Regions from separate parts of the Streptomyces sp. NPDC085932 genome, predicted to be linked through region 2. Evidence: riboswitches for the same ligand, from Rfam matches in the RefSeq annotation. Region 2 holds a riboswitch; each other region holds the start of a gene.
What was found. Region 2 has a riboswitch for cobalamin ahead of ACIGAQ_RS15715 (cobalamin biosynthesis protein). Riboswitches for the same ligand answer to the same signal wherever they lie in the genome.
Positions count from the first base shown of each region.

Region 1: it holds a riboswitch for cobalamin, as region 2 does, so the genes downstream of both, ACIGAQ_RS24395 (ABC transporter substrate-binding protein) here and ACIGAQ_RS15715 (cobalamin biosynthesis protein) in region 2, are expected to answer to the same signal.
Region 3: it holds a riboswitch for cobalamin, as region 2 does, so the genes downstream of both, ACIGAQ_RS02100 ((2Fe-2S) ferredoxin domain-containing protein) here and ACIGAQ_RS15715 (cobalamin biosynthesis protein) in region 2, are expected to answer to the same signal.

Region 1 is NZ_JBITSJ010000005.1:71,803-79,597, forward strand. Features, by position in the region: gene ACIGAQ_RS24360 (EamA family transporter) at 1-149, opposite strand, end outside; gene ACIGAQ_RS24365 (XRE family transcriptional regulator) at 247-819, shown strand; gene ACIGAQ_RS24370 (YbaK/EbsC family protein) at 863-1,420, shown strand; gene ACIGAQ_RS24375 (cation diffusion facilitator family transporter) at 1,422-2,492, opposite strand; gene ACIGAQ_RS24380 (metalloregulator ArsR/SmtB family transcription factor) at 2,554-2,913, shown strand; gene ACIGAQ_RS24385 (4-hydroxybenzoate 3-monooxygenase) at 2,916-4,139, opposite strand; gene ACIGAQ_RS24390 (CoA-binding protein) at 4,205-4,633, opposite strand; cobalamin riboswitch at 4,716-4,906, shown strand; gene ACIGAQ_RS24395 (ABC transporter substrate-binding protein) at 4,977-5,996, shown strand; gene ACIGAQ_RS24400 (FecCD family ABC transporter permease) at 5,993-7,045, shown strand; gene ACIGAQ_RS24405 (ABC transporter ATP-binding protein) at 7,264-7,795, shown strand, end outside.
Region 2 is NZ_JBITSJ010000002.1:1,458,375-1,466,169, forward strand. Features, by position in the region: gene ACIGAQ_RS15710 (cobyric acid synthase) at 1-436, opposite strand, end outside; gene ACIGAQ_RS15715 (cobalamin biosynthesis protein) at 439-1,374, opposite strand; cobalamin riboswitch at 1,474-1,633, opposite strand; gene ACIGAQ_RS15720 (hypothetical protein) at 1,749-1,970, opposite strand; gene ACIGAQ_RS15725 (anion permease) at 2,004-3,245, opposite strand; gene ACIGAQ_RS15730 (class II aldolase/adducin family protein) at 3,592-4,323, shown strand; gene ACIGAQ_RS15735 (alpha/beta hydrolase family protein) at 4,396-5,523, shown strand; gene ACIGAQ_RS15740 (hypothetical protein) at 5,768-7,168, shown strand; gene ACIGAQ_RS15745 (VOC family protein) at 7,165-7,575, opposite strand.
Region 3 is NZ_JBITSJ010000001.1:502,544-510,338, reverse strand. Features, by position in the region: gene ACIGAQ_RS02125 (HipA family kinase) at 1-118, opposite strand, end outside; gene ACIGAQ_RS02120 (MSMEG_1061 family FMN-dependent PPOX-type flavoprotein) at 222-788, shown strand; gene ACIGAQ_RS02115 (ABC transporter ATP-binding protein) at 840-1,709, shown strand; gene ACIGAQ_RS02110 (ABC transporter substrate-binding protein) at 1,706-2,689, shown strand; gene ACIGAQ_RS02105 (iron ABC transporter permease) at 2,698-4,770, shown strand; gene ACIGAQ_RS02100 ((2Fe-2S) ferredoxin domain-containing protein) at 4,778-5,176, opposite strand; cobalamin riboswitch at 5,239-5,364, opposite strand; gene ACIGAQ_RS02095 (IucA/IucC family protein) at 5,414-6,946, opposite strand; gene ACIGAQ_RS02090 (IucA/IucC family protein) at 7,047-7,795, shown strand, end outside.

The DNA.
Region 1 (7,795 bases), on a different contig from region 2:
GCCACGACGACCGCGCCCAGCACGGCCACCGCGATCGACTGCGAGACGACGACCACCGTGAGGGCGGGCGTGCGCCGGGTGAGCAGCCCGCCGCCGAAGTCGGCCAGACCCCACAGCACGCTGGTGGCCAGGGCGAAGAGCGCTGTCATGGGACTCGGGCCTCGCAGTACAGTTCAGTGAACGATCAGGTCAACCACACCATAGTGCATCGTGTTGCACTGTGTCATACAGAATATTGGACGGAACGTGTCGGACCTCGACCTGCTGACCCAGTCCCTGGCGCGCAGCGTCAAGCACTGGCGTGCGGTGCGCGGCTTCACCCTGGACGTGCTCGCCGCCCGCGCGGGCGTCAGCCGCGGCATGCTCATCCAGATCGAGCAGGCCCGCACCAACCCCAGCCTCGGCACCGTCGTCAAGATCGGCGACGCGCTCGGCGTCAGCATCACCACCCTGCTGGAACACGAGCAGGGCCCGAACGTCCGCATCGTCCCCGCCGAGCAGGCCGTACGGCTGTGGCACACCGACGCCGGCAGCTACAACCGGCTGCTCGCCGGCACCGAGGCGCCCGGCCCGCTGGAGATGTGGGACTGGCGGCTCATGCCCGGCGAGAGCAGCGCCTCGGACCCGCACCCCGCGGGCACGACCGAACTCCTCCACGTGACGGCGGGCGAGCTGACCCTCACCGTCGACGGCGTCGAGCACCGCGTCCCCGCGGGCGCGACCGTCCACTTCGAGGCCAACGTCCCGCACACCTACGGCAACACCGGCGAGGCGCCGATGGAGATGGTCATGGCCGTGTCGGTGCCGCCCGTGCCCTGAGACGGCCGGTCCGAGGGCGGCCGGGAGTTGTTAGCGTGCGGCCATGCGCGCACCCATCGGACACTTCGACGACGCCCGCCCGGCGCCCCACTGCCTCGACGAACTCACCGGCCCGGTCGCCGACGCCGTACGCCGCTGGCCGGGCGCCGTCCCGGCCGAGCGGATCCTCTACGTGGACACCGAGCCGGAGTGGGCCGACACGGCCACCTTCGTGGAGCACTACGGCCGGGAGCTGCTGGAGCAGTCGGCGAACTGCGTGGTGGTCTCCGCCAAGCGCGGCGGCGAGACCACACGCGCCGCCTGCGTCGTGCTGTCCACCACCCGGGTCGACGTGAACAACACCGTGCGCCGCCGGCTCGGCGCCCGCAAGGCGTCCTTCGCGCCCATGGACACGGCGACCGGCGAGACCGGCATGGAGTACGGCGGCATCACCCCGCTCGGTCTGCCGGACGGCTGGCCCGTGCTCGTGGACGCCGCCGTCGTCGATCTGCCGTACGTCCTGGTCGGCAGCGGCCGGCGGCGCGGCAAGCTCCTGGTGCCGGGCAAGGCGTTCGCGGAACTGCCGGGCGCGGTGGTCCTGGAAGGGCTCGGGGTGTCCTGACCTACGCCGCCGCGTGGTGTGCCAGCGGCAGATGGGGGTCGCTCTCGCCGGGAGCCGGTTCCGGGTCCGCGTGCACCAGGGCCGCGGTGAGGCGGGGCACCGCGTGCAGCAGCGCGTGCTCGGCGTCGACGGTGATCCGGTGGGCCTCGCGCACCGTCACGTCGCCGTCCACCACGACCGCCACCTCGGCGCGCAGCCGGTGGCCGATCCAGCGCAGTCGCAGCTCACCCACCCCGCGCACGCCGGGAACCCCGGCCAGAGCCCCCTCGGCCCGGTCGACCAGGGCCGGGTCGACGGCGTCCAGCACCCGCCGGAACACCTCTCGCGCCGCGTCCCGCAGGACCAGCGCGATCGCCGCCGTGATGGCCAGGCCGACGACCGGGTCGGCCAGGTGCAGGCCCAGGGCCGAGCCGCCGGCGCCCAACAGCACGGCCAGGGACGTGAACCCGTCGGTGCGGGCGTGCAGACCGTCGGCGACCAGGGCCGCCGAACCGATCGCGCGGCCCACGCGGATCCGGTAGCGGGCCACCCACTCGTTGCCCGCGAAGCCCACCAGGGCGGCCACGGCGACCGCCGGGACGTGCTCCACGGGGCGGGGATCGAGGAGGCGGTCGACCGCCGTCCAGCCGGCGAAGACCGCCGACGCGGTGATCGTCAGCACGATCACCAGGCCCGCCAGGTCCTCGGCACGGCCGTAGCCGTAGGTGAAGCGGCGCGTGGCCGCCCGCCGCCCCAGCACAAAGGCGATGCCGAGCGGCACGGCGGTCAGCGCGTCCGCGGTGTTGTGCACCGTGTCCCCGAGCAACGCCACCGAACCGGAGGCGGCCACCACGAACGCCTGCGCCAGCGCCGTCACGCCGAGCACCGCGAGCGAGACCCACAGCGCCCGCATCCCGCGCGCCGAGGACTCCAGGGCGGAGTCGACCTTGTCGGCGGCCTCGTGGGAGTGCGGGGTGAGCAGGTGCGCCAGGCGGTGGCGCGGGCCGTGCCGACGGGTGCGCGCATGGCCGTGTTCGTGCCCGTGGTCGTGGGGGCGGCTGTGCGGGTGGGAGTGCTCGTGCCGGTCGCTCACGGGGGTCCCTTCCGGTGCGGGCGAGTGGACGCGCGTGCGTCCCTGGCGCCATTATGTGCGTATGAGCGCACGCATGCACCTGTCACCTGCGCACCATGCGCATCCGCGCAGCCCGGGCGAGGAGCAGTTCGCACTCGCGGCCGAACTCCTCGCGCTGCTCGGTGACCGGACCCGGCTCGCCCTGCTGCACGCCCTGACCGGGGGAGAGGCCGACGTCACCACGCTCACCGAGGCGTGCGGGGCGGCCCGCCCGGCGGTCAGCCAGCACCTGGCGCGCCTGCGGCTCGCGGGCCTGGTGAACACGCGGAAGGAAGGCCGCCGCGTCGTCTACTCACTGCGCGACGGCCATCTGCGCCGCTTGGTGGACGAGGCGCTGAACGTGGCCGACCACCGGCTCGGCGACCACCCCGCGCACGACTGAGGTCAGTACCGCGCGGCCGTCCCCAGGTACTGCTCGGCGAAGGCGGCCGCCGCGGCGGGCGAGGTGAACAGGCGGCGCAGCCGGGCCAGGGTGGTGCCCGCCCGGAACGGGTCGCCCGCCGCCGTGCCGTGGTACACCTCGGACAGCCACTGGGAGAACTCCTGGTAGTCCCACACGCGCCGCAGACACGCCCGGGCGTAGCCCGCCAGGCCGCCGTCGTCGCCCCTGGTCAGACGGTCCGTCAGGGCGTCGCCCAGCAGGAACGCGTCGTGCAGGGCGAGGTTCATGCCCTTGGCGGCGATGGGGGCGACCAGGTGGGCCGCGTCGCCGGCGAGGTAGAGCCGACCGTGCACCAGGGGCTCGACCACGTAGTCGTGCATGTCCAGCACGCGCTTCTCGATCAGCCGCCCCTCCGCCAGCGGCGGCGCACCGGACGCCCCGAGCCGCTCCCGGAGCTCCGCCCATACGCGCTCGTGCGGCCAGTTCTCCGGATCGTCGCCCGGCGGGCACTGCAGGTAGTAGCGGGTCACCTCGGGGCTGCGCGGCATCTGCCCGGCGAACCCGCGGGCGTGACAGCCGAACAGCACGCAGTCCGTGGACGGCGGCGCCTCGGCGAGCAGCGCCAGCCAGCCGATGCCGTAGTCGTGCCGGGCGATCCGGACCCGGTCCGGGGGCAGCGACGCCCGGGTCACCCCGCGCGCCCCGTCGCACCCGGCGACGAACTCCGTCCGCACCACCCGCCGTTCGCCCGTGTCCGGGCAGACGTACGACACCGAGGGCCGGTCGGAGTCGAGGTCGTGGAGCCGTACGTCCCGGACGCCGAAGCGGATCGCGCCGCCGCGCACGTCGGCGTACTCCCGGACCAGGTCCGTCACCAGCAACGGCTGCGGGTAGACGAAGTGATGGCTGCCCGTCAGCTCCCCGTAGGGGAAGCGGTAGCGCTCCCCGTCGAAGCGGAACTCGCACGCGCTGTGCAGCTCCGCCCGGTCCAGCAGGTTACGGGCGAGACCACGCTTCTCCAGGCCGCGCACGGCCCATTCCTCGATGACCCCGGCCCGGGGCCGCTGTTCGACGAACTCCCGGGTCTCGGTCTCCAGGACCAGGCAGTCCACCGAGGCGGCCCGCAGGATGTTGCCGATGGTCAGCCCCGCGGGGCCGGCGCCCACGATCACGACCGGGAAGCGGGGTGGGGCGCCTGGGCCGGCGGGCGGCGGGAGCTCGGTCATGCCGCTCATTATGGAGGCCGGGCCCCGCGGACGGGCACGTTCGGGACGCCCGTCCGGCAAGCGCCTCAGGAACCCTGAGCGCCGTCCCGGCCGAGCCGCGGGATCTCGATCGCCGGGCAGCGGTCCATCACCATCTCCAGGCCGGCGGCGCGGGTGCGCTCGTACGCCGCCTCGTCGACGACGTCCAGCTGGAACCAGACGCCCTTGGCGCCCTTGGCGACCGCCTCGTCCGCGACCGCCCCGGCCAGCTCGCTGTTCACGAACACGTCCACGACGTCCACCTCGAAGGGGATGTCCGCCAGGCTCGCGTACCCCTGCTCGCCGTGCACCGTCTCGGCCTTCGGGTGCACCGGCACGACGCGCTTGCCGAAGCGCTGGAGCACGGCCGCGACGCCGTACGCCGCGCGCTGCCGGTTCGACGACAGGCCCACCACGGCCCAGGTGTCGCCGAGCTCGTTGAGGATCCTGCGGACCGTTGCCTCGTCGCCGTACACCGGCGGCCTCCTCGGAACGTCGTGAACGAAGTGCTGTCCCGGCAACGACGCGGGACGCGCGGTGATTCCCGCGCAGGCGCCGTGATAGCTTGCCGAGGCCAGTCGAACCCATGTACGTGGGTCAGGGAATCCGGTGCGAATCCGGAACTGACGCGCAGCGGTGAGGGGGACGGGCGGGGCCTCGGCCACTGGACTCCTGCACGGACGTCCGGGAAGGCGCTCCGTTCCGGGTGAACCCGAGTCCGAAGACCTGCTGGCGGCCCCCGCGGCCGGTGCGCGGCGGGGGAGCACCGTACGACCGGGCTCCGCGATCGGGCCCTCGACGACTGAGGACTGGTTCCCCGTGCCCCTCGCCCCACCCGCCCGTGCCGCCGTCCTGCTCGCGGCCGGCTCCCTGCTCCTGACCGGCTGCGGCGACACGAAGCCCGCCTCCGCGAAGGCCGCCTCCGTCTCCCTGCGCAACTGCGGTCACGAGGTGCGGGTCGACGCCCCGCCGCGGCACGCCGTCTCCCTCAACCAGGGCACCACCGAGATCCTGCTCTCCCTCGGTCTCGCCGACCGCCTCGCGGGCACGGCCACCTGGACCGACCCCGTGATGAAAGGGCTGGAGAAAGCCAACGCGCGCGTGCCGCGCATCGCCGACGACAACCCCTCCTTCGAGCGGGTCCTGGACGCGGACCCCGACTTCGTCACCGCCTCCTTCGTCTCCACCCTCGGCCGGGGCGGCGTCGCCACCCGCGAGCAGTTCGAGAAGCTCGGCGTCCCCACCTACGTCTCCCCGTCCGACTGCGCCGGCAAGGACAACTCGGGCGGCGGCGACGGCGCCCGCGACAAGGCACTCGGCATGGACACCGTCTACGGCGAGGTGCGGGACCTCGCGGCCGTCTTCGGCGTGAAGGAACGCGGCGACGAGCTCGTGGCCTCCCTCCGGCAGCGGATGGAGAAGGCCACCGCGGGTGTCGACGCCTCCGACGTGACCCTCCTGTACTGGTTCGCCAACTCCGAGTCGCCCTACATGGCGGGCTGTTGTGGGGCGCCCGGCATCATCACCCGCTCCCTCGGTGCGAAGAACGTCTTCGACGACACCCACGAGGAGTGGCCGCAGATCAACTGGGAGACGGTCGCCGACCGCGACCCCGACGTCCTCGTCATCGGCGACCTGACCCGCAAGTCGCAGACCGCCGAGTCGGCCGCCCGGAAGATCGCCTTCCTGGAGTCCGACCCGGTCACGAGGAACATGACCGCGGTCCGGCACAAGCGGTACGTGCTGCTCAGCGGGCAGGCCATGAACCCGACCATCCGCACGGTCGAGGGCGTGGAACGAGTCGCCGCCGGTCTGCGCCGGTTCGGGCTGGTGAAGTGACCGCCCCGGGCCTGCCGGACGCCGGGGCCCGGCGCCGGCGCGGGGCCGGGCTCGCCCTGGGCGCCGCGGGGGTCCTCGCGCTCGTCGCCTCCCTCGCCGTGACCCTCACGATCGGGCCCGCCGACATCCGGGTCGGTGACGTGTGGTCGGTCGTGGCGGCCCATCTCGGCCTCGGCAGCTCGGGCCTGACACCGATCCGGGACGGCATCGTCTGGCAGCTGCGGCTGCCGCGCACCCTGCTCGCCGCCGTGTGCGGGGCCGGACTCGCCGTGTGCGGCGTGGTGATGCAGTCGCTGCTGCGCAATCCGCTCGCCGATCCGTTCGTGCTCGGGGTCTCCTCGGGCGCCTCCACCGGCGCGGTCCTCGTGGTCGTGCTCGGCGCGGGCGGCGGTGCCGTCTCCGTCTCCGCGGGGGCCTTCCTCGGGGCCCTGGTCTCCTTCGCGCTGGTGCTGCTGCTCAGCCACACCCTGGGCGGCACCACCGACCGGGTGGTCCTCGCCGGGGTCGCGGCCATGCAGTTGTTCTCGGCGCTCACGTCCTTCGTGGTGATGACCTCCGCCGACGCCGAGACGACCCGGGGCGTGCTGTTCTGGCTCCTCGGCTCGCTCGGCGGCACCGGCTGGACCGACGTGTGGCTGTGCCTGGCCGTGCTGGCCCTGGCGCTGGTGGTGTGCCTCGCGTACGCCCGGACCCTCGACGCCTTCGCCTTCGGGCAGGACGCGGCGGCCGCGCTCGGGGTGTCCGTGGCCCGCACCCGCCTGGTACTGCTCTGCGTCACGGCCCTGCTCACGGCGGCGCTGGTCAGCTCGGCCGGCGCCATCGGCTTCGTCGGGCTGGTCCTGCCGCACGCCGCGCGGGCGCTGGCCGGGCCCGGGCACGTCCGGCTGCTGCCGGTCACGGCACTGGCCGGTGCGGTCTTCCTGGTGTGGGTCGACACTCTGGCCCGGACCGTGCTCGATCCGCGCGAGGTGCCGGTGGGTGTGGTGACCTCGCTGATCGGGGTCCCGGCGTTCGTGGCGGTGCTGTACCGGACCCGGAGGACACGGTGAGCGGGGCGGAGGCGACGGCGGGCAACGCCGACGGGCGGGCCGAGCGGCCCGGCGACCGTGCCGTCGGGCCGGAGGCCGGGCGGGCCGACCGGGTGGACGGTGCGGACGGTGGGGAAGGGCTGTGGGCCGACCGGGTGGACGGTGCGGACGGTGGGGAAGGGGTGCGGGCCGACCGGGTGGACGGTGCGGACGGTCTGGAAGGGCTGCGGGCCGACCGGATGGACGCGGCGGACAGTGTGGACGGGCTGCGGGCCGAACGGGTCGGGCGCCGGACCGACGGGCGTCTGATCCTCGACGACGTCGTCCTCGCGCCGGAGCCCGGCTCCACGCTCGGCGTCCTCGGCCCCAACGGCTCGGGCAAGTCCACGCTCCTGCGGCTGCTGGCCGGGCTGCTCGCGCCGACCGCGGGAGTCGTCACGCTCGACGGGAGCCCACTGGGCGACCTGCCCCGCCGCACGGTCGCCCGCCGTCTCGCCGTCGTCGAGCAGCACGCGGACACCCAGGTCGAGCTGACGGTCGAGGACGTCGTACGGCTGGGCCGCATCCCCCACCGGCGGGCCTGGGCCTCCGCCTCGGCGGACGACGAGCGCGCCGTACGGGCCGCCCTGGAGCGCACCGGCCTCGCCGACCGGGCCGGCCGGCGCTGGCACACCCTCTCGGGCGGCGAGCGCCAGCGGGTCCAGATCGCCCGCGCGCTCGCCCAGGAACCGCGCGAGCTCCTCCTGGACGAGCCCACCAACCACCTCGACA
Region 2 (7,795 bases):
TCCGCCGCAGGTTGATCTCGGCGGGAGAACCGGCCCCCTCACAGATCACCGCGTCATACGTGCCCCGCAACTGCTCCAGACAGTCCAGCACCGTGCCGAGCAGCTTCTGCTGCCGCCCGCCGTGATAGCCGCGCGCGCTCAGCTCACCCACCGGCTTGCCCAGCAGCACGACCTGACTGCTCTGCTCGCCCCCGGGCTTGAGCAGCACGGGGTTCATCAGCGCGGTCGGCTCGACGCGGCAGGCCTGGGCCTGCATGGCCTGCGCCCGCCCGATCTCGGCGCCCTCCCGCGTCACGAACGAATTCAGGGACATGTTCTGCGCCTTGAACGGCGCGACCTTGATGCCCTGCCGCACCAGCCACCGGCAGATCCCGGCCGTCACGACGCTCTTGCCCGCGTCGGAGGTGGTCCCGGCGACGAGAAGCCCACCGCTCATAGTCACTTCCCCCTCTTCAGCAACCGCGCGCCGGCGCACACTCCGAGCGCCAGCCAGGTGACGCGCCGCGAGAGCCGCACGGCCCGTTCGACATCGCGCCGGGCGACGGCCCGCCCGCCGGTGTTCAGCACGGGCCGGTGCTCCACCCGCCCGCCGTACGACAGCGTCCCGCCCAGCCGCACGCCGAGCGCCCCGGCGAACGAGGCCTCCACGGGCCCGGCGTTGGGGCTCGGATGCTGCGCCGCGTCGGCCCGCCAGGCGCGCACGGCCCCGCGCGGATCCGGCCCGGCCAGCACCGCCAGCACGGCGGTCAGCCGCGCGCCCGGCCATCCCGCGAGGTCGTCGAGACGCGCCGAAGCCCATCCGTAGCGCCGGTATCGGGCCGACTTGTGCCCGACCATGGCGTCCAGGGTGTTGACGGCCCGGAACCCGAGCAGCCCCGGCACCCCGCCGACGGCCCCCCACACCAGCGCCCCGACCACCGCGTCGGAGGTGTTCTCGGCGACGGACTCGACCACGGCCCGGGCGATCCCGTCGGCGTCGAGGGCCTGCGGATCCCGTCCGCACAGGTGCGGCAGCCGCGCCCGGGCCGCCCCCACGTCCCCCGCCTCCAGGGCACGCCCGACGGTCTCCGCCTCCCGGGCGAGTGAAGTGCCCCCGACGACGGCCCAGGTGGCGGCGGCGGTGAGCGCGACGGAGGCGGCGGCGGAGTTCCGTGCGGCACGCTCGGCGACGGCCCCGAGCGCGACGGCTCCTCCCACGCACACCGCGGTGTGCAGGGCGCCCCACCCGCGGTGGTCCCGCCACAGCACCCGTTCCACGGCACCCGCGGCCCGCCCGAACGCGGCGACCGGATGCCCCCGGCGGGGGTCGCCGAGCAGCAGGTCACCGATCAGGCCGGCGGCGGCACCGTACGCGAAGACGCGACCGGCACCCATGGGCTCAGCCGCCCAACAGGGCAGGCAGGGGTGGGGTGCTGAACCTCGATCGGCAGCCGCGCATGGCGATACGTGTCCTCACTCAGGGTGTCCGCGCCCTGGTTCGACGTGACCGGCGGTGAGAGTTCCTGGCTCCCGGGGGATGGCTACCCCGGTGACAGTGGCGGGACCGCGCCGGACTCACACCGGCTTCCTCTCCTGCCGCCGTACTGGCCCCGGAAGTCCACCACGGGCGCGAACCGCCGTCAACTTGCCCTTGACCTGCGCGGGGAGAGTGTGGAGAACCCCACACCACGCCCACGCGCACACGACGACCGGGCGGCACGGGACCGAGGTCCCGTGCCGCCCGGCGGACACGCTGTGCGATCGGGGCGTCAGGCCACGATCAGGTAGATGCCGTAGCCGACGGCCGCCGCGCACGCGGCGAAGCACGCGTACGCCCCCGTCACCGCGAGGCTGGCGGAGCCGCCCTGCGCCACCGCCCGCTCGCGGCGCGACAGGCCGGTGATGCCGAGGGTGAACAGGCCGACGAGGGCCACGGTGACCACGAGGCTGACGCCGAAGACGGAGCCGAGGGCCGCCCAGTCGATCTTCATCTCTGCTTCTTCCTTGTTAACCGGTGGGCGGGGTCAGACCGTGGTGGTCGTGGAGGGCGTCCGCTCGGCGGTCGCCTGGGCCGGGATGGGCGGCACGTCGGCGGTGGTGCCCGCCGGCGGCGGCGTCACCGCGGCCATCGCCGTGGTCACCACGCCGGCCGGCTCCTCGTCGGCGGCGGTGTCGTTGACGTTGGTGTGGTCGACGACCTCACGCCGGGAGATCTTCCAGATGGCCGCCGAGGAGGCGACGAGGAAGGCGGCCACCACGGCGGTGCCCCAGTCACCGAAGCCGGTGACGTACTCGGCGAGCGCGCCCACCAGGGCGGCGGCCGGCAGGGTCAGGCCCCAGGCGACGAACATCCGGGTCGCCGTCGACCAGCGGACCACACCGCCCTTGCGGCCGAGGCCCGCGCCCATCACCGCACCGGACACGGAGTGGGTCGTGGAGAGGGAGAAACCGAGGTGCGAGGAGGCCAGGATGACCGTGGCCGCGCTGGTCTGGGCGGCGAAGCCCTGCTGCGGCCGGAGGTCGGTCAGGCCCTTGCCCATCGTGCGGATGATGCGCCAGCCGCCCAGGTAGGTGCCGAGCGCGATCGCGACGCCCGCGGACAGGATGACCCACAGGGGCGGGTCCGAGTCGGGCGCCACGGCGCCGCCGGCGACCAGGGCCAGGGTGATGACGCCCATGGTCTTCTGCGCGTCGTTGGTGCCGTGCGCCAGGGAGACCAGGCCCGCCGAGGCGATCTGGCCGGCCCGGTAGCCCTTCTCGGACGCCTTGCCGTCGGCCTTGCGGCCCAGGGAGAACGTCAGCCGCGTGGCCAGCATCGCCGCGAGGCCCGCCACCAGCGGGGCGGCGATCGCCGGGATGAGCACCTTGGTCACCAGCACGTCGCCGTGCACCGCGCCGACGCCCGCCGAGGCGATCGTGGCGCCGATCAGACCGCCCATGAGGGCGTGCGAGGAGCTGGACGGCAGTCCGACCAGCCACGTCAGCAGGTTCCACAGGATCGCGCCCACCAGGGCGGCGAAGATGACTTCGGGACGGATGCCGGCCTCGTCGACCAGGCCCTTGGAGATCGTGTTGGCGACTTCGACGGACAGGAAGGCGCCGACCAGGTTCAGGACCGCGGACATGGCGACCGCGGCCTTCGGCCGCATGGCGCCCGTGGAAATGGTCGTGGCCATCGCGTTCGCGGTGTCGTGGAAACCGTTCGTGAAATCGAACGCGAGTGCGGTTACCACCACAATCGCGAGGATCAGCGAGAAGCTTTCCATTTACCCAGGCAATCGTTCGAGGTCATTGGCTGGACGAACGTAGGTAACCCGAGTGAACGGAAGATGAACTGGGAGGGGCGCATGGGTGTCCTCAACGGGGGTTCGACGTTCCGCCCTGCTGTCAGGCTCCCCGCGCCCCCTCGGCCCAGGCCCCCGCGCGAATCTCTTCAGCCGATCGAGTGACCCGCGGCACACGTTCCGGTCGCCCGGCAGGGGGTCTCCCCGGTCCGGCAGCGCGGAAGCGGGGGGGCGCGGTGGGTCGTGGACCCGGACGCCCCGACGTGGACGAACGCCGCGTCCCCCGCCCGCGCTCCCGGAACGGCGGTCCGCCTGGCAGGATCGCGGCATGGCTGAGCGGCGAGACGACGAGCGGGACACGCCGGACGTCCGGGGCGGCGGACCGGACACGGGGGAGGGGCCGCGCAGGAGCGCCCGCCCCGACGAGGCCCGCGCCTGGGAGGAACTCGTCGCGACGGCCCGCCGCACGGTCGCGGACGGACTCGTCGTCGGCACCTCCGGCAACGTCTCGGTGCGCGTCGGGGACACCGTCCTGGTCACCCCGTCCGGCGTGCCCTACGACCGCCTGACGCCCGCGGACGTGACGGGCGTCGACCTCGACGGCCGGCAGGTCCTCGGCACGCTCGTCCCGACCAGCGAGCTGCCCATGCACCTCGCCGTCCACCGCACGACCGACGCCCGGGCCGTGGTGCACACCCACGCCGTGCACGCGACGGCCGTGTCCACGCTCGTGACCGAGCTGCCGCTGATCCACTACATGGCCGCGGCGCTCGGCGGACCCGTCCGGGTCGCCCCCTACGCCACGTACGGCACCGACGAGCTGGCCGGGAACATGCTCCGCGCCCTCGCCGGACGCTCCGGCTGCCTCCTGCAGAACCACGGCACCGTCACCCACGGCGCCACCCTCGACCAGGCCTACGACCGCACGGCCCAGCTGGAGTGGATGTGCCGCCTGTGGCTCACCGCCACGTCCGTGCCGGGGCTCACCCCGAGCCTGCTGTCCGGACAACAGCTGGCGGAGGTGGAGGAGCGGCTGCGCGGCTACGGCCAGCGGCGCTGACCCCGGAGCGCGGCGTCACCCCGCCGCCGCCTCCCACTGGTCGCCCCCGGACCGCGCCGGGACACTGGAGCCGTGCGCACTGTCAGAGCGACGGCCGCTGCCGTCACCGCCCTGCTGGGGGCCGGGGCCGCCGCGGTCGCCGTCGGCCGGCTCGCCAGCGACGCCGCGCTCAAGGCGCCCGCCGGCCGGCCGCTGCCGACCGAGCCCCGACTCACGGTGCACGGCACCGCCGCCGGGCAGATCACCCTCACCCGGGACCTGGCCGCCCTGCGGCCCGGCCGCTACGGCCTGTCCGGCGACGGCTCCCACGCGATCGTCGGCCCCGTCCTGGCCGGTGCCTCGCACACCGCCGACACCGTCGTGCGCCGCCTGGAGCGCGTCACCCACGGCACCCTGGGACCCGGCGACAAGGTCTGGCTGACCCCGAACGTCCACGTCGGGGACCCGGGCTCCGCCCTCGGCATCGAACACGCCGACGTCGACGTGCCCGGCGAACTCGGTGCCCTGCCCGCGTGGTTCGTGCCCGCCGCCCGGGACACCTGGGTGATCGCCGTGCACGGCCTGGGCACCACCCGCGAACTCGCGCTGAACCTCATGGGGTTCTGGCACCGCAGCCACTTCCCGGTCCTGGCCCTCGCCTACCGCGGCGACCTCGGCGCACCCCGCCCGGCCGACGGCCTGAACCACCTCGGCGAGACCGAGTGGCGCGACCTGGACGCCGCGATCCGCTACGCCGTGCGCCACGGAGCCCGGCAGGTCGTCCTGCACGGCTGGTCCACCGGCGCCACCATGGCCCTGCGCGCCGCCGAGCGCTCGGGTCTGCGCGAGCACGTCTCCGGGCTCGTCCTGGACTCCCCGGTGCTCAGCTGGGAGACCACCCTGCGCGCCCTCGCCGCGGCCCGGCGCACCCCGGGCGCGCTGCTGCCCCTCGCCGTGCGCGCCGCCCAGGGCCGCACCGGCATGCCCGGCGGCCGGGCGACGGCCCCCGTCCCGCACGACGGCCTGCGCGTCCCGGCCCTGATCTTCCACGGCCCGGGTGACACGGTCGCCCCCTGGCGGCTCTCCCGCCGGCTCGCCGACGCCCGCCCCGACCTGGTCTCCCTGCGCACCGTCGGCAACGCCCCCCACGGAGCCATGTGGAACGCCGACCCCCAGACCTACGAAGAAACCCTCCGCCGCTTCATGACCCCACTCATGTGACGGCACCACCCGCGACGCTCCGCGGCCCGGCCGCACGCACCCCCCGTTCACGCCCCCTTCGCCCCCCTGCAACCACGTCCCGGCCCGCGCTCCACCGACCGGTCGCGATGATTCCGTTTAGCGCCGTACCACTGGCCTGTTCCCGGCCCTCGTCCCCTCCCGGGAACCGGTGCCTTGGCCATCCCCGTCGCCCGCCGTGACATTCCGTTTGGGTTTTCGGACCGTCAACCGGAAGACTGCCCCCGTGACGTCCCGTATCCCGCGCGACTCCAGGCTTCGACTCGTCCGCCCGCGACCCCTGGCCGCCGCCCCCGCAGCGATGAACCAGCGGCGCTCGCGCCGACCCGCCCCGCGCCCCCCGGAGGGCACCCCGGCACCGGCGGAGCTGGCCAGAATGGCCCGCTCAGGTCTGGCCGACGCGGCCCGCGTCGCCCGCTGGGCCGACGCCGCGCTCGGCCCCGGAGGGGACAGCGCCACCGCCGACGGCAAGGCCACCCTCTCCGAGACGACCGCCGAACGGGCGGCCCGCGACCTCGGCCTGACCCCGGCTCAGGTCAGAGCCGACTGGGACACCGCCCGGCTCGCCGGCCTGATCGAGGTGCACGGCGACAGCGCCCGCCCCGGCTGGCGGCTGCGCGCCTGGAACCGCGACGACAGCGCCGTCCTGCGCGGCTGGGTCGCCCTCTTCGACGCCTGGTCCCTCGCCCACCCGGAGCCCGAGGAGCACGAGCCCGCCGCCGTCGCCGAGGTCGTCTCGGCCATGCCGCAGGTGCTCTCCTTCCTCCAGCTGTCCGCCGGCCCCGTCCCCGTCGAACAGCTCCTCGACCTCCTGGAGCAGCGCGTCACCGAGTTGCGCACCGCGCGCTGCGAGATCCCCTACGGCCCCCAGCCCGAGCCGGTGGCCGAACCGGAGCCCACCGACGCCCCGCTCGCGCCCCTCCTCGACTGGGCCCTGCGCGCCCTCGCCTCGGTCGGCGCCCTCACCTACGGCGACGGCCAGGCCACGCTCACCCCGCTCGGCAGCTGGGCGGTCTGGGTCAAGCTGGAGCAGATCTGCGTCGCCGCGCAGAGCCCCGCCGGGAACATCGAGCAGGCCGCCGAGGACATGCTCCGCGGTTGCGCCCAGCTGCGCCCCAACGCGGCCCGCGCCGAGTACCGCGCCTGGCTCGCCGCCCGCACCGTCGGCAGCGCCGTCACCGAGCTCCTCGACGCCGCCCGTGGCGAGGACGCCCTGCTGCGCGGCCTGGCCTTCGAGGCGCTGCGCGTCGTCGGCGCCCCCGCCGAGCCCGACGTGCGCGCCGTGCTGGACGAGCCCACACTCCGGCCGTACGCGCTGCTGTGGCTGGCCGAGCACGACGGCGCCGACCCCGAGGACGCCCACGAGGTCCTCACCCGGGAGGAGGCGACCTGGCTGTGGGTGGACACCGCCGCCGCCGTCGCCGACCACGGGGAGGCCCCGCTGCTCGTCCGGCACCTGGAGTCCGCCGTGCAGCCGACCGTCCCGATGCTGCTGGACGAGGTGCGGGCCGTCGGGCACCCGCGCACGGTTCAGGTCCTGGTCGCGCTCGCCGCCGCGCACCCCGACCCGGCCCTCGCCAAGGCCGTGCGCCGGGCCGCCTTCCAGGTGCACACGGGCGGCAGCTAGCCGCCCGTCGCGGGCGCGTAGGTGCCGAAGCTCCAGACATTGCCCTCGACGTCCCGGGCCATGTAGTCCCGGGACCCGTAGTCCTGGTCCGTCGGGGGCATCAGGATCTCCACGCCGTGCTCCACGGCCCGGCGGTGGTGCGCGTCCACGTCGTCCACCACCACGTAGACGCCCGCGGTGCCGGCGCCCTTCATGGCCCGGTCGAAGACGCTGCCGGTGCCGCGGGTGCCGATCATCACCGCGCCGTTGCCCTGCGTCAGCTCGGCGTGGAGCACCGAGCCGTCCTCGCCCTCGAACAACGACAGCTCCCTGAAGCCGAGGGCCTCCGTGAGCTGGCGGATTGCCGCCTTCGCGTCGTCGTACAGCAGCGTCGGATAGACGCTCGGGCGCCCGCCGGTGCCTGCCATACCGATCACTCCCTCGTGCTCGGTCGCCGGGATCCTCGCCGATCCGGACCCGTGGTCCAGTCTCGCACCGGGCACCGGCGACGTCCCCGCGAGACGAACCGAACACGCGCACGCAGAAAAAGTGGTTGCACGCCCCCGTTAGACTGTTCCTCATGGCCATTCTCCTCGCGCATTAGACGGCGGGAACGTCCTCAGCCGCCCATCCCGCCCCCGTATCCGC
Region 3 (7,795 bases), on a different contig from region 2:
CGGAGCCGGTGAACTTCACGACGTACGTGCCCAGGTCGTCCGCCTCGACGATCCCGGGGACGGAACCGCCGGAGCGCAGGGGCTCGATGTAGCGGGTGGCGGTGACCTCGGACAGCATCCCCCCACCGTACCGGGCGGCGGGGCCGCGGCAGCGATCAGCCGTTCCAGGTCCGTTAAGGTTAGCAAGCCTAAGTTCGATCATCCGAGCACGGGAGCCGGCCATGCCGCACACCACCGACACCGCCGGGAACGGGCCGGGCGCAGCGCCCGATGAGGGCTGGACCGAAATCGCCTCCCGCTCCGCACTGCGCGAACTGCTGGGCGAGCCCTGGCCCGTGGTGATCGAGAAGGTCCACGACCGGCTCACCGAGCAGGACCTCGGCATCCTCGCCCGCTCCCCGTTCTGCCTGCTGGCCACCTCCGACGCGGCAGGCAACTGCGACGTCTCGCCCCGCGGGGACGCGGCCGGCTTCACGCACGTCGTCGACCCCGGCAGGATCGCCCTGCCCGAGCGGCCGGGCAACCGGCGCGGCGACAGCCTGCACAACGTCCTGGACAACCCGCACGCCGGGCTGCTGTACCTGATACCCGGCGGCAAGGAGGTCCTGCGCGTCAACGGCCGGGCCCGCGTCCTCACCGACGCCCCGTTCTTCGACGCCATGCGCCACGGCGGCCAACGTCCCGCCCTCGCCCTGCTGTTGGAGATCGACGAGATCTATCTGCACTGCCCCGCTTCGCTGCGCCGCTCGGGCGTGTGGGACCCCGCGTCCTGGCCGGCCGCCGGCTGAGCGGGGCACCCCCCTCCCGACCTGCGGTTAGGTTAGGCTAACCTTCGCCACGTGAGATCTGGTGAAGCACCCGCCGGCGGTCAGCGTCTGCGCGGGCACGAACTGTCGGCCACGGACGTGACCGTGTCGTACGACGGCGTCGACGTCGTGCACGACGCGACGATCGCGCTGCGGCCCGGCGAGGTCACCGTCCTGGTGGGCCCCAACGGCAGCGGCAAGTCGACGCTGCTGCGGACCGTCGCCCGGCTGCAGCGCGCCCGCCGGGCCGGGCTGCGGATCGACGGCGACATCGACGGCCTGGCCCTGTCCGCCCGGGAGTTCGCGCGGCACGTGGCCCTGCTGACCCAGGGCCGTCCCACCCCCAGCGGACTGACCGTGCGCGACCTCGTGGAGTTCGGCCGCTACCCCTACCGGGGCCGCTTCGGCCGTCCCGACGCCGACGCCGCGGCCGCGGTGGAACGGGCGCTGGCGCTGACCGGGGTCACGGACCTCGCCGGGCGCGGCGCCGACCACCTCTCGGGCGGGCAGTTGCAGCGCGTCTGGCTGGCGAGCTGCCTCGCGCAGGAGACCGGGGTGCTGCTGCTCGACGAGCCCACGACCTATCTCGACCTGCGCTACCAGATCGAACTCCTCGACCTCGTCCGCGACCTGGCGGACGACCACGGCATCGCCGTCGGCGTCGTCCTGCACGACCTCGACCAGGCGGCGGCGATCGCCGACCGGATCACGCTGCTCGAAGCGGGCCGGATCGTCGCCGACGGACCGCCCGAGGACGTCCTGACGCCGGAGCGCCTCACGGCCGTCTACGGCATCCGGATCGACGTCGACACCGACCCCCTCACCGGCCGGCTGCGGACCCGTCCGATCGGCCGCCACCACACCCGCACCACCCGAAGCGAAAGGCTCGGCACCACCTCATGAGACGTCTCCTGCTCACCGCGGCCACCACCACCGCCGCGGCACTCGCCCTCGCCGCCTGCGGCACCACCGAGCCGGCCGCCGACAGCTCCGGGAGCAAGGCCTCCGAGGCCATCACCCTGACCGACGCCACGGGCGCGAAGGTGAAGCTGGACGGCCCGGCGAAGAAGGTCGTCGCCACCGAGTGGAACGAGGTCGAGAGCCTGATCACCCTCGGCGTCGACCCCGTGGGCGTCGCCGACGTCAAGGGCTACAAGACCTGGGACACCGCCGTCCCGCTGAAGAACGAGCCCAAGGACATCGGCACGCGCGGCGAGCCGAGCATGGACACCATCGCCTCCCTCTCCCCCGACCTGATCGTGGCCAGCTCCGACCTGCCGGACGCGGCCGTGAAGCAGCTGCGGAAGATCGCCCCGGTGCTGGAGATCAAGTCGGCCGACGCCGCCGACCAGATCGGGCAGATGTTCAAGAACCTCGACCTGATCGCGAAGGCCACCGGCACCACCGACAGGGCTGAGGCCGCCCGCACGAGCTTCGAGGCCAAGGTCGCCGAGGGCCGCAAGGCCCTCGGCGGTGCGAAGCTCGACGGCACCGGCATCGCCTTCGCCGACGGCTACGTGACGTCCAACCAGGTCTCCATCCGTCCGTACACCAGCGGCTCCCTGATCGGCTCCGTCAACGAGGAACTCGGCCTGAAGAACGCCTGGAAGGTCAAGGGGGACCCGGCCTACGGCCTCGGCACCACCGACGTCGAGGGCCTCACGGCGCTGCCGAAGGACACCGCGTTCGCCTATATCGGCAACGACGGCGACAAGGCCAGCAACCCGTTCGCCGGGCAGCTGAAGAAGAACGCCGTGTGGACCTCCCTGCCGTTCGTGAAGGCGGGCGAGGTGCACCGGCTGCCCGACGGCATCTGGATGTTCGGCGGCCCCGGTTCGATGGAGGCGTACATCGACGCCCTCGTCGGCGCGCTGACGAAGTAACGCCCGTCATGGCCGTCACCGAAGCGCCCCCCGCCGTCCGTCCCCCCGAGGCCCCGTCCCGGTCGGGCGCGGCCGCGGTGACGGCCGGGCTCGTCCTCCTCGTCGCCGCCCTCGCGGTCGTCGACATCACCCAGGGCACCGCCGCCGTCGGGCCGGCCCAGGTGTTCAAGGCCCTGACCGGGCAGGCCGATCCGGCCGACGCGTCCGTGGTGATCGCCTCCCGGCTGCCGCGGATGACCGCGGGCGTCCTGGTCGGTGTCGTCCTCGGCATCGCGGGCGCCGTGCTGCAGGCCGTCAGCCGCAACGTGCTCGCCTCGCCCGACACCCTCGCGGTGAACGCCGGTTCGTACCTGGCGCTCGGCCTGGTCGGCGCGACCGGCGTCTCCCTGCCCCTGCTCGCCTCCTCGGGCGTGGCCTTCGCCGGCGGGCTGGTGGCCGCGGCCGTGGTGCTCGCCCTGTCCGGCCTCGGCACGGGCATCGTACGGCTGGTCCTCGCCGGTACCGCGCTCGCGCTGGGCCTGAACTCCCTGACGGAAGGCCTGCTCCTGCTGTTCCCGCAGCAGACGGAGGGCCTCTACCAGTGGAACCAGGGCAGCATCGGCCAGAACGGCTTCGACGGTGTCCTGCAGATGCTGCCCGTCGCGCTCGTCGGCGTCGCCGGGCTGCTGCTGGTCGCCCGCAGGGTCGACGCGCTCGCCCTCGGCGACGACGCGGCGCGCGGTCTCGGCGTCCCGGTGCACGCCACCCGCGTCACGGTGGTGGTGCTGGCGGCGCTGCTGTCCGCGGCGGCCGTCACGCTGGCCGGTCCCCTCGGCTACGTCGGGCTCTGCGCGCCCGCCCTGGTCCGGCCGCTCGCCCGCCGGTTCCGGGGCTTCGTCCGCGCGCGGGCCGCGCTGCCCGTGGCCGGGCTGGCCGGGGCCGCCCTGGTGCTCGGCTCGGACGTGCTGCTGCGGGCCCTGATCCCCGCGGACACGGCCGTCGGTGTGCCCACCGGCATCGTCACCAGCCTGGTCGGGGCCGTGTTCCTGGTGGCGACGGCGCTGCGACTGAAGGACACGGCCGGAGTGGAGGCCCCGGACCGGCTGCGCATCCCCGGCCGGACGGCGTTCCTGGTCACGGTGACCGCCCTGACCGCGGTGGTCGTCGGGGTCGCCCTCGCCGGTGCCCTGCTGGGCGACAGCAAGCTCCTGCTCGGCGACGTCGCCAACTGGGCGCAGGGACGCGCCGGTCAGGCCGTCTCGTTCGTCCTGGACACCCGGGTGCCGCGGGTGCTCGCGGCGCTGTGCGCGGGCGCCGCGCTCGCCCTGGCCGGCACGCTGGTGCAGGCCGTGACGCGCAATCCGCTCGCGGAGCCCGGGGTGCTGGGCGTCTCGGGCGGTGCCGCCCTCGGTGCCGTGCTGCTGGTGACCACCGTGCCCGCCGCCGGTTCCTGGGGGATCGCCGCCGCCGCGTTCGCGGGTGCGGCGCTCGCCTCCGCGGTGGTCTTCGGGCTCGCCGCCCGGGGCGGCTACCGGCAGAGCCGGCTGGTCCTCGTCGGCATCGGCATGGCCGCCGGGTCGACGGCCCTGATCAGCCTGCTCATCGTGCTGACCGACCCGTTCAACGCCACGAAGGCGCTGACCTGGCTGTCCGGTTCGACGTACGGGCGGACCACGGCGGACGTCGTGCCCGTCGCGCTCGTGCTGGCCCTGGGGGTGGCCGTCGCGGTCGCCCGGCGCACCGAGCTGGACCTCGTCTCGCTGGACGGGGACACCCCGCGCCTGCTCGGGCTCGGGCTGCCCCGGGCCCGGCTCGGTTTCCTGGTGGTGGGCGTGCTGCTGGCGGGGACCGCCGTGGCCTCGGCCGGCACCATCGGCTTCGTCGGCCTCGTCGCGCCGCACGCGGCCCGGGCCCTGGTGGGCCGTCGGCACGTGCGGGTGGTGCCGGTCGCCGTCCTGCTCGGCGCCGCGCTCGTCGGCACGGCCGACCTGCTGGGCCGGACCGTGATCGCCCCGGCCCAACTGGGCGCCGGCCTGATGACGGCCGTGATCGGCACGCCGTACTTCCTGTGGCTGCTGGTCCGCGGCCGGAGAGCGGCCTAGACCGGTGTCAGGGGCGGTCCCCGTCCCGTCGCGCCCGGGGGCTGAAGACGTACAGTCCGAGGATGTCGGGCAGCGGGGCCACGCCGGGGCCGCCGGCGCGGACCCACGCGACGACGTCCTCGGTGGCGGCCGGGTCGTTGACGAGGCCGAGCCAGACGGGCCGGGCGCCGGCGGCCCGGCCCGCGGCGGAGGGCTGCACGACGACGACGTTGGCCTGGTCGCAGACGTCGAGGCAGTCGGAGATCCGCACCGGGGCCGCCGCGCGCAGACGCGCGGTCTGGGCCGCGTGGTCGATGCCTCTCACCTTGGGGCTGCCGCAGCAGCAGTCACGGCAGACGACGACCCGGCACGGCGGGGCATCGCCGCGGGGGTCGTCCAGGGGTTCGCCGGCCGGCGTCGCGGGCATGCCGCACCTGCCCTCTCTCCGGGGAGATCCGCCCCGGTGGTCCGTGGAGGAGGCCACCGCGTGAGTCTCCTGGCTCTCGGGTCGCCGCCGGTCCCGGCCTTCCCACCCGCTCGCGGGCAGTGGCCTCTCGGGACCGGCTCGCCGATCACAGTGGCGGGACCGCGCCGGATTCACACCGGCTTCCTCGTCCGCCGTCGCCTTTGTCGCCGGTCATCATTCCACGGGGCCGTGCCGGGGTCAGGACCGCCTGAGCGGGTTCGGCAGCGGCAGGTAGCGTGCGTCGGCGCCGTCGGCTCCCGTCCAGCGCAGCAGCAGGTTCGTCTTGGCCGGGAGCGCCGGGGAGGCGAGCAGGGCGGGGATCTCCGGCAGGTCGTGCCGGGCGAGTTCGCGGCGGACGGCGGGCCAGGGATCGAAGCCGGGCCGGCGTTCGGCGAGGGCGCCCGCGATCTCGGTGAGGTGGTTGACGACCAGGCAGTACACCAGCCGTTCCCAGCCGGCCGCGCGCTCCACGTCCGGCAGCAGCTTCACGCCCTCGGCGTCCCGGTACAGCACCTGCACGGGCACACCGTCGGCGTCCACGGCGACCAGCGTGTTCTGCAGATGGGCCTCGACGACGACGCCGTGCCCGGCGAAGGCCGCCAGGACCGGGGGCACGGCGTGCGCCAGATAGGCCTCCCACCAGGGCTCCGGGTCGGTGACCCGGTCGAGCGGGTTGCCGTCGAAGCCCTCGACGAGACCGGCCGCGAGCAGCGGCGTCGCCCCGGGCACGAGGCGGCCGGCGAAGCCGTCGCGGACCAGGACGGCCAGGGCCTCGAAGGCGAAACCGGCGGTGCGGTACCCGCGGTCGCCGAGCCAGCCGGGCGGGCCGTCGTACGCCGCGAAGGCCGCGCTCGTGGCGGTGTCGGTCCGGCGCAGGGCGAGCAGGTCGTGACGCCACAGCCGGCGGATGTCGTTGGTGATGCGCACGTCCAGGCTGAACTTCAGGAACAGGTCCCGCTCGGGGGCGTAGAGGGTGCGGATCGCGGCGGTCGGCCAGGTGTGGAAGGCCGTGGTGCCGAGCCGGAGGAGCCTGCCGTCCGCGAAGGCGGGGGCCAGCTCCCGGGCGGCCAGGTCGAGCTGCCAGGGGTGGGCGGGCAGCAGCCGGTAGCCGGGCGGGGCCGTGCCGAGGGCGTCGAGGGCGGAGGTGTCACCCTCCTCCACGACGGTGTCCGCGCGCAGCCCGAGCAGCACCAGCGGGAAGCGGGCATACGCCTCGGGCGCGTACGGCAGCCAGTCCGCCGCGGGACCGCCGCCGCGGGCCTTGGGCGCGGGGTGGTGGGTGTGACCGGTGAGCAGGCACTGCTCGGACCGCCGGTAGAGGTCCTCGGGCGGGGTGGTCCCGGCGCGGGCGGCGAGCAGCGCGGCCACCACGTCCCGGCTGTCGGTCATCTCGGCGGGCAGAGCGGGGTGGTCCAGACCGGTGTGCCGGCGCAGTTCCGCGGCGACCAGGCCGACCAGCTCGGCGTGGCCGAGGCGCCGCCAGGTGCCCGCCTCCTCGATCTCGGGCTCGGCCGGCCGCCGGCTGCCGCGCACGCGCAGCAGCCGGTCCGTGCCGGGCAGGTGGTGGACGCGGTGTCCGTCCTCCTCGCGCACCGGCCGGGCGACCTCGCGCAGCAGGCAGTTGAGCAGGGGCACGGCGGCGTACGCGTCGGCGAGATCGCCGATGGCCGGGTCGTCACCGTGGGCCGAGTCGTCGTCGGCGGGCGGGGGCATGAGGTCCACGCGTTCCACTCGTCCCTACGGTCCTTCCAGCGTTCCGGGCGGAGATGATCAGTATGTCGGTCGTCGCCATTCCGCTGTGACGCCCTATTCGTACCCGAGGAGTCCGCCCGTGCACCGTCCCCCCTGCGCCGAGACCGAGGTCGCCGACGAGCTGTCCGTCGTGCGGCCCGGGCTGCTGCCGCGGTACGAGGCCGAACTGCCCGGCGCCCGGGCGGCCGTGCTGTCCCGCCTGTGGCGCGGCCTGACCCATGATCCACTGCCCTGGGTGCGGGGCGGTGAGCGGGGCCGGGACGGACTGACCCTGTGCCTCGCCGACGGCCGCCGGCTGCACGGTCCGCTGCCGGATCCGTACGCGACCGGGGCGTACGTCACGGCCGTACGGCTCGACGGGACGGAGTACGACGATCCGGCGCGGCTGGTGACCGCCCTGGGGGTGCCGCACTCCGCCTCCTTCGCGGCCGAACTCGGGCACAGCGTCGCCTCCCTGGCGTTGTCGCGGGCGGGGCAGGAGGGCGAGCGGGGGGCGTGGCCGGAGCGGGACTGGGAGTGGGAGCAGCGGATCGTCGACGGGCACCCGTTCCACCCGACCTGCCGCTCCCGGCCCGGCTTCTCGGTCGCCGAGCAGCTTGCCTACGGGCCCGAGCACCGGCCGGTGGTGGAGCTGGGGCTGGTGCCGGTGCCGGCGGCGGAGTGCCTGGTCACCGGCGGGTGGCCGGACGAACTGCGGGACGGCGGGCGGCTGGTGCTGCCGGTGCACCCCTGGCAGGCGGCCCATGTGCTGAAGCGGACGTGCGAGGAACACCGTCCGGGGCATCCGCTGATGTCCCTGCGGACGCTGGCCCTGCCCGGCGGGCCGCA